2 regions of the Glutamicibacter sp. 2E12 genome follow, and region 2 is predicted to be linked to the other one. Evidence: riboswitches for the same ligand, from Rfam matches in the RefSeq annotation. Region 2 holds a riboswitch; the other holds the start of a gene.
What was found. A riboswitch is a leader RNA that binds a small molecule or an ion and turns the genes downstream of it on or off. The one in region 2 is predicted to bind thiamine pyrophosphate.

Region 1: another riboswitch for thiamine pyrophosphate. It lies ahead of thiM (hydroxyethylthiazole kinase); the one in region 2 lies ahead of thiO (glycine oxidase ThiO).

What each region holds. Positions count from the first base shown of each region.
Region 1 covers NZ_CP188297.1:1,479,199-1,483,720, forward strand. The annotation lists gene ACP3TE_RS06910 (aldehyde dehydrogenase family protein) at 1-643, opposite strand, end outside; gene ACP3TE_RS06915 (hypothetical protein) at 703-2,262, shown strand; gene ACP3TE_RS06920 (GntR family transcriptional regulator) at 2,259-2,627, shown strand; TPP riboswitch at 2,662-2,756, shown strand; gene thiM (hydroxyethylthiazole kinase) at 2,746-3,540, shown strand; gene thiE (thiamine phosphate synthase) at 3,533-4,174, shown strand; gene thiD (bifunctional hydroxymethylpyrimidine kinase/phosphomethylpyrimidine kinase) at 4,171-4,522, shown strand, end outside.
Region 2 covers NZ_CP188297.1:2,931,439-2,935,960, forward strand. The annotation lists gene ACP3TE_RS13800 (mechanosensitive ion channel) at 214-1,434, shown strand; gene ACP3TE_RS13805 (GNAT family N-acetyltransferase) at 1,518-2,546, opposite strand; TPP riboswitch at 2,557-2,661, shown strand; gene thiO (glycine oxidase ThiO) at 2,659-3,756, shown strand; gene thiS (sulfur carrier protein ThiS) at 3,783-4,028, shown strand; gene ACP3TE_RS13820 (thiazole synthase) at 4,031-4,522, shown strand, end outside.

The DNA.
Region 1 (4,522 bases), 1.5 Mb from region 2:
CGCGTTCACCGCCGGTGTAGAAAATATGATCCCAGCGGGCGCCGAGCAACTCCGTGGATGTATCCACCCCGCCTTCAACTACCGCGTAGACACGTTCGTCGAGGTAGACCGGGAGGAACTTGGCCAAGGCGCCTGAGGTCGCAGGAGCCAGTTCCGATGGCTTGATCACCGCCGCGTTGCCGGCAGCAATGGCCGCGACCAGCGGTGCGAGCACCAGCTGAACCGGGTAGTTCCAGGCGCCGATAATCAGCACGACCCCCAGCGGGCGCGGCTCAACCTTGGCAATGGCTGGTTGCAAAGCCAGCGGTACCTTGACGCTGGTGGAATCCATCCATTCAACGAGGTGGCGCTGGGCGAAATCTATTTCTGCCCGCACCACGTCGATTTCGGAGAATTTGGCTTCGGTGGCACTCTTGCCCAAGTCCTCGGCCAGGGCCTGGACGAAGTCTTCCAGATGCTCTTCGAGCATCTTCTCCAGGGCCTTGAGCTGCTGCAGGCGGAAGCGTCGCGGATGCGTGATCCGCGTGTCCGCAGAACGCCGCAAATGGCTCAGAACTGTTGCTATGCGCGATGGATGCTCGTCCACCGGAGGTGCGGAATCACCGACCGGTTCGGGCAACGGAGTGGAAGTAAACAGACCCATGATTTGAGCGTACGTCACTGGGACTATTTTTCATCGTTTAATTCGCCGGAGGATTCAATATGTATCAAATAGTTGATACATTGATTTCCATGAACCAGTTCTCGGCGAGCGCCATATCCATCGCTTTCGTTGCCGCAATCATCTGCGTTTGGTTGCGTTCGGTGGCGCACAGGCGTGGAACACCAGCTATCGACCGGGCCCGATCCCACTCGTTCTGGTGCGCATTGATCGCATTCTTTGCTTCAACCTCATGGGATTTGTCCGAGACCTGGCGCGTTTCAATGACCGAGCCCAATTCAGGTTCGGCTCTCGCTGAAGCACTCACTCCGGGGATCTGGGTTCTTCTGGTTTACCTCATCGGCTTGTTCACTTGGCCCAAGGAACTCCAGCCAGTGCGCACCGCTTCATTAGAGGCCCGCAGCCTGACAACTCCATTTCCCAAGGCCCTAGGGGCTTTCGTTGGGCTTTTGCTGCTGATCGCGGTCGGCTCCCTGTGGCCGGCGTCCAAAGTCGAAGGGCTCGTTGGCGTTCCGGCCTCGGAATTCACGACCTTTGATTTTGACGGCATCTATTCATACGCGTCGGAGGGTCCGTATGATGGGCGGTTGCCGGGCACACAGATGCTCCCGGTATTCATCGTGGCCCTGGCAGGGATCATCGTGGCCGCGGCTGTGATTACCGTAGTTATCCTGAAAAGACCTGCCTTGGCCGGCATCTCGGCCGAAGACAACCAAGCGTTGCGCACGGTCTGGCTCAACCGCTTGATGCGCAATATCGGCATCGTCTTGCTGGCCTTCACCGTGTCGGTGGTCAATTACTCGCAGGCTAATTCGCCGGATGGACAGTACGAGTTCGTTAGCTATGGCGCCCTTGCGGTCGCCCTCACGTTGCTCTTCTGGGGACCGCGCTCTACATTCTCAGCTCAATCCACCACCAGGGAACGGACCGCCTTCTCGCGTTTGCGTGATCAACTATTCACCTTGCAATACGTAACTGCAGCACTCACCTTGCTCAGCGTTGCAATCGGCTGGTCATTCTTGCCACTGGATGACGAGCTCCAGATGCCTACCAATGAGCGAACTACGTGGATCTTAATGATCTTTGCCGGTGCGGCTTTGAGCTATGCCGTTCTCAATGCGCTTTATCTCAGCTACGTCAGCACGGTGGCCCGGCAGGCGTCTGCAGCACCCAAGTACCACGCGCCCCTGCCCTTGTGGTCCTACATCGCCGCTGGCTTGCTGTTTGCCACCAGCACCTATTTTCTGCTCGATCCGCCGCTGGACTATTTGTGGGGCTTCGTGCCTCCAGGCAAGACAATGGTTGCAGGCTTGATCCTGCTGTTGCTGGCAACCCATCTTGGATTCGTCTGGTTCTCCCGCCGGGCAATTATTCCCTGGGCTGTCTCGTCGGCCGAAGAAATCTGGTACCGCAAGGTCCTGGAACTGCGTTCAATGCGTGTTAACACCAGTGCAGTGGTAGCCATGCTGCTCATTGGCTACGGATTCCCGGCCGGGCTGGGACTCTTTGCATTGCTCATCTTCGTTGTCCCAGCAGTCATTTTCCTAGAGCGCCCCGGTAGCGCCTTCGTGCGGGAACATCAGCCGGCAGCTACTTCATGAGCACGCAGATCAGTGTTGACCTCCAAGCAGCTACCCCGCCCTATGAGCAGATCCGCTCGCAGATTGCTTCACTGATCTCCTTGGGAGATCTGCCCTCGGGGAGCAAGCTGCCTACTGTGCGTGCGCTGGCCACGGACCTCGGCGTCGCTGCCGGTACAGTGGCGCGCGCCTACAAGGAGCTGGAAGCCGAAGAGCTGATCACCTCCCGGCGCCGTGCCGGCACAGTAGTCAACGAGCGGCCGCAGCCGGTGGATACCAGTGAAGATCTCCTGGCCGCCGTGGATCACCTCTGGGCGCTGGCGGCCGCGCAGAAGGTGGATGCGGCCACGCTCAAGGCCTTGGTGGCGCGGCGCGAGCGTAAGTAACTTGTCCTCGGAACCGGTTGTGCGTACGCTCTATGGCAGTGACACGGGGTGTCGGATCAACCGACTGAGATAAGACCCGTAGAACCTGATCTAGTTCACGCTAGCGGAGGGATGTCGCATGGCTTTGCATGCAGTTGCCCAAAAATACCGGCAACAATCACCTTTGGTTTTTTGCCTGACCAATACCGTCGTATCCAATTTCACCGCCAATGTCTTGCTGGCATCCGGGGCTTCCCCGGCCATGACGGATCTGCCCGGAGAGGCCGGCCCATTCGCGCAGGCAGCTTCAGCCGTATTGGTGAATTTGGGAACTCCAAGCACTGAACAGCTGACCGCCATGGAAGAAGCTGTGCAGTCGGCGAGCGCTGCAGGCACCCCCTGGGTCCTGGATCCAGTGGCAGTGGGAGCGCTTCCGGTGCGCACGGAGTTTGCCCGGCGCATTGTCCGGCAACGCCCGACCCTGATTCGCGGCAACGCCTCGGAAATCCTGGCCCTGGCCGGCCGGCAATCTGCTTCGCGCGGTGTCGATGCCTTGGATGAGGTTTCTGCCGCCTTGGCGGCGGGACGCGAACTGGCCACGGAACACGACTGCGTAGTGGCCATTTCCGGCCAGGCTGACGCCATCATCGACGCCACGCGTACCGTCTTGGTGCATACCAACGGAATTGGCTTGACCCGGATGACAGGTGGCGGCTGCGCCTTGGGCGCGGTCTGCGCCGGGATGGTTGCGGTCCACGATGACCCGTTCGAGGCCACCATCGCAGCCCACGGTTTCTATGGCCTGGCCGCGGAAAAGGCCCTGGCTGGCAGCTCCGGTCCGGGCAGCTTCGCAGTTGCCTTCCTTGATGCGCTGTCGGCTGCCGATCCCGGGGAACTGAAGACTTTGAAGTACGAGGAATTGAACCATGCATAATTACGGCGCTTATCTAGTAGCCAACACTGCCAGCTGCACCCCACGCAGCACCCTGGAAGTTATCGAGGGCGCCGTCGCCGGAGGGATCGGGTGGATCCAGCTGCGCGCCAAGGATGAATGCGCCCGGGAATTCTTCGAGCTGGCCTGCGCGGCTGCCAAGCTCACCGAGGGCAAAGCCCAGTTGCTGATCAATGACCGCATTGACGTCTACCTCGCGTCACGGGCTGCTGGCGCAGCAGTTAACGGCATCCATATCGGGCAAAAAGATGTGCCGGTACAGTTGGCTCGCCAGATCATCGGCGAGGGCATCATCGGCTTGAGTGCTTCCAGCGATGAGCAATTGGCCCAGGCGAACAAGGACGCCTCGGTGATCGACTACCTCGGTGTAGGAGCCATCCGCGCCACTCCGACGAAAAAAGACCATCCTGCTCCCCTGGGGCTGGACGGCTTTGCGCGAGCCGCTGCCTTGGCCAAGCTGCCCTGCGTAGCGATCGGCGCAATTACCCAAGACGATGCCGCCGCGATCCGCACCGGCGGCGGCGCAGGCCTGGCCGTGGTCCGCGCCATCTGCAACGCCGAAGATCCGCAACTTGCCAGCGCGCAGCTGGTCGCAGCCTGGGAGGCCTCGAAATGAACATCCTATCCATCGCAGGCTCCGATCCTTCCGGCGGCGCCGGAATCCAAGCGGATCTGAAGGCCATTGCCGCCAACGGCGGCTACGGGATGTGCGTGATCACCGCTTTGACTGCGCAAAACACCCATGGGGTGTCCGGAGTTCAGGCGATCAGCGGCGATTTCGTCCTCGCGCAGCTCGAAGCCGTGAGTACAGATATCCGCATCGATGCGATCAAGATCGGGATGCTGGCCAACGCCGAGGTGATCCGCGCAGTCACCAGCTGGCTGGAAACTGTTGACGCCCCCGTCGTGCTGGACCCGGTCATGGTGGCGACCAGCGGGGATCGCCTGCTCGACGACGAATCGG
Region 2 (4,522 bases):
TGGACGCAGCCGCGAACTTTCTAATATTGCGTGGATCGGTTGTCGGTAGGGCCTTATTGTTCGGAATTCGTTGAATCCATCGGGATATAGTCAGCTTTTCGCAATTCGAGCTGTGAAAGTCCAATGATTCAAGCTGGGAGCATGGGTCTTTGCCCTAGTCAGCGGAGAACCTTCATCGTAGGGTCGGATTGTCCCTACGTTGAAGGAGCAGCAATGCAGTCTGAGAACGTTTTAGGCAATATCGACTGGGCGTCGATGCTACAAAAGGTTGGCATCGCGCTAATCATCCTCATCATTACGTGGCTAGTTGCACGCATAGTTCGTTGGGCTGCCGCCAAACTGGTGAACAGGGTGAAGTTCCTGCAAAGGCAGGGCAATGACGGAGAACAAATAGGCCAATCCCTGGGCAAGGTCGCGGGGTTGATTGTCTGGCTCTTCGGCCTCGTGGCAATCCTGCAAGTCTTCGCTCTATCCGAAGTGCTATCGCCGGTGCAGGGCATGCTCGGCGGCGTCATGGCCTTCATCCCCAACCTCATCGGTGCGGGCTTCATCTTCTTCATTGGCTACGTCATCGCGAATATTGTTCGCCAGCTGCTGAGGACCGGTTTGGGAACTGTCGATTTTAGCGGACTGGTCCGCAAGGTCACCCCAGGCAACGAACCAGTAGATGAAGTTCAGTCTCGCGAATCCCAAGCGAAGATCGTTGACATCATTGCCAACATCGTCTTCGCCTTGATCCTGCTAGTCGTCGCAATATCAGCCCTGCAGGTTCTGGGCATCGCGGCAATTTCGGTACCTGCTCAGCAGATGCTGCAGCTGGTCTTCACCGCAATCCCGCAGGTCATCATGGCCTTGGTGCTCTTGGCCGTGGGTATCCTGATTGCCAAGTTCGTCGGGCAGCTACTTGAATCCTCCCTCCACGGCGTGGGTACCGACACTGTTGTTGCCCAGTGGGGCGTAGTTCCCGAGGGCAAGAGCGCTTCGGGAATCATCGCTGGCATCGTCAAGATTGCTATCGTGCTGTTCTTCGGTGTGATGGCGGCCCAGATGCTGAACTTCCCAGCGATCACCAATATCCTCAATGAGATCCTGGCCTTGGGCGGCAAGATCCTCTTCGGCGCAGCAATTATCGCCGCAGGTTTCGTCATCGCCAATGTGATTGGCCGCTTCTTGGGTGACACTACTGCTTCGAAGATCATCCGCTACACGGCAATTGCGCTGTTCGTGGCGATGGGCCTGAAGTACATGGGTATCGCCGATTCGATCATCAACATGGCCTTCGGCGCAATCGTCATTGGCGCAGCATTGGCAGCGGCTCTGGCCTTTGGCCTCGGCGGTCGTGATGCTGCGGCCCGCACGCTGAAAAAGATGGAGGCCCAACAGGCCACCAATGGCCCGGACTCGACGCCACCGGCATCGAACCCAGGCATCTAACCACGCATCACAAAACCTGAGGGACAGATAAGAAGTCGCGGAATCCAAGACCGGATTCCGCGACTTTTTTGATGCCCGCCAAGCTACTGCTGCGTGCCCCACGGCAAGGGCATGACCGCAGAGCCGCCATCGGTACGCAACCGTGCGTAGGTGTGCACATCGATGCGTTCTCCGGCAACCAGGAATTTGCCCCGTTCGACACCTTCGTGCAGGAAGGCGTTGCTTTCTGCCACATGCTTCGACCCGGGATTATTTGCCCGCAAGCCCAGCTCCAAGCGGTACAGTCCCAGCTCGTCGAACAGGTAATCCACTAAGGTTGCCACGGCGCGGGTGGCCAGCGACCGGCCCCGGTAATTCTGGTTCATCCAATACCAAATCCACGCGTTCCGATTGGCCGGGTCTACCGTACCGCACACCAGTCCCACCAGCCGATCCCGATATGCGACGGCCAACGCCTGCTGGCGTTCCCCGGCCTCCAGCAGTGCGCGCACATACGACTCAGCCTTTTGCGGGGAATCGGCGTCGCCTTGGCGCAACATGTCGGGGTTCGAGGAAAATGCCTCGTAGACCGCTTCGGCATCCGAAAGGCGCAGCCGGCGCACCGAGAATTCACCGTCGGCATGCACGGCTTCCTCCGGTCCTGCAGATGGCTGCGGATGAGCGGCGGCCGTGCCCTGGTGGAAGAGCAGCTGCCAGCGGCCCTGCTCATGGATCCACAGTGAACTGCGTTCGCTGGGGGAACCGGCGAGCAGCTTCCAGCGCAGCAGCACCAGCTGGTCTGAAAGCTGGAGAGCCACCGGGCTTTCGACTTTCAACGCCCCGGCATCCCGTGCCGGCTCCCGGGCCAGCTGGGCAATGATGGCCTCGCGATCATAGACTCGCCCGCTGGCTCCCACCTCGGCGAACCGAGGATGCAAGCGCCGCTGCAATTGCTCCTGGCTATGGCGTTGGCTGGATTCCAAGAGTTCTTGCTCCAACGAGATGATGGTGCTGGATAGCGCAGAACCTTGGGGAAGCACGATAGGGAAGTCATGGAATGCCATGTCAGCAAGTACATCACAGAAGATGACGGAACTGCGTTCAATGAAGTTCGACTTTATGAGCTGCATCATGCTTATAATCGCTGTAATCCGCGGGAGCCTGAATCGACCAGGCTGAGAGGGCACCGAGCCGACCGCTACACCTGATGCGGGTCATGCCGCCGTAGGAAGGAAGCGTGCCCTTGTGCATGTCAACATTGTTGGCGCCGGGATAATCGGCCTGGCCGTCGCGTTCGAGCTGGAATCACGCGCACACACCGTCACCCTCATCGATCCGGCACCCGGCCAAGGTGCAAGCTACGCGGCAGCAGGAATGCTGGCCCCGGCAGCTGAAACGGTCTGGGGCAATGGCCCGCTGCACCAGCTGCTTGCCGCCTCGAATGCCGCCTATCCGCAGTTCATCGAGCGCATCGAATCGGCCACCGGGCAACGCCCGGACTACTTGCAGAACTCCACGCTCGTTGTCGCCGCAGAGCCTGCGGACCGCGAAGCCCTGCACGAGCTGGCCGAACTGCAGATATCCCTCGGCCTGTCAGCGCAAAAGCTGCTGCCCAGCCAAGCCCGCAAGCTCGAACCAGCCTTGGCCGCCAATATTGCCGGCGCGGTCCTGTGCCAAGATGACCACCAGGTCGACCCTCGATCCATCGTCAAGATCCTGTTGGAGCATCTGCGTCCGCACCTGGTCGAGGAACGGGCGCAGGCACTGGTGACCGACGGGAAGCGGACCACCGCTGTGCGGACCGCATCGGGCCGAATCCTCGAAGCGGAGCAGACCATCGTGGCCACCGGTCTTGGCACCCTCGATGGCTTGAACGAACTTCCGCTGCGCCCGGTCTACGGGGACATCCTCCGGATCCAGGGACCAGCAGGCCCGCCGCTCATCACCCGCACCATCCGCGGCATCGTGCACCGGGAACAGGTGTATCTGGTGCCGAGAAGGGACGGCAGCCTCGTCCTTGGCGCCAGCGTCCGTGAAGACCGGCAACAAGCGGTGAACATTGGCGCGATGCACCTGCTGCTGGACAACGCGAGAAAGCTGGTCCCCGGCATCAGCGACTGCACGCTGAACGAAGCAACGGCCCGGGCACGTCCCGCCACGCCAGATGACCGGCCGCTGCTTGGACGCCTTGATCCAGGGCTGCTGCTCTGCACCGGGTACTCCCGGCACGGCGTGCTGCTGGCTCCGCTGGGCGCAACGCTCACTGCGGATCTCGCCCACGGCCACCAATCCCACCCCTTGCACCAGGCTGTGGATCCCCACCGCTTTGCCAACGCAACCTAGACCGCTCACCGAACGGAGCAGCAACCATGACAAGCATCGGCATCAATTTCAATTCACGGCAACTGAACCTGGACGAAGGAACCACCCTTCGCGAATTCATCAGCACGCAAATCGGCAAGGAACTGGACGCCAACTCGGTGGCCGCTGACGGCAGCAAGCTCGGAGTTGCCGCCGCCGTCAATGGCGCTGTCGTTCCACGCAGCGCCTGGAATAGCTACCTGCTGGCCGAAGGGCACAGCATTGAACTCGTTACCGCGGCCCAGGGAGGCTAGGCATGGAAACGCGCAACATCACCGAGCTGGACATCCACAGCGACCCATTCCAAATCGCCGGACGCACCTTGTCCTCGCGCTTGATCCTCGGCACCGGGGGAGCGAGTTCGCTGACCACCCTGGAAAGCGCCCTGCGGGCCTCCGGAACGGAACTGACCACCGTGGCCATCCGCCACTTTTCGGCGGCCGGCGCAGGCAACGTGTATGAACTGCTGCAGCGCAACAACGTGATTGCGCTGCCCAACACTGCTGGATGCTTCACCGCCCGCGATGCGATCCTCACCGCGCACCTGGCCCGTGAAGCTCTGGAAACCAATTGGATCAAGCTCGAAGTAATTGCCGATGAGCACACGCTGCTGCCGGACCCGCTGGAACTGCATGCGGCCACCGAGCAACTAGTGGCCGACGGGTTCCAGGTCTTCGCCTACACCAATGATGATCCGGCACTTGCCCAACGCCTGCAAGACGCCGGGGTTGCGGCAATCATGCCGGCC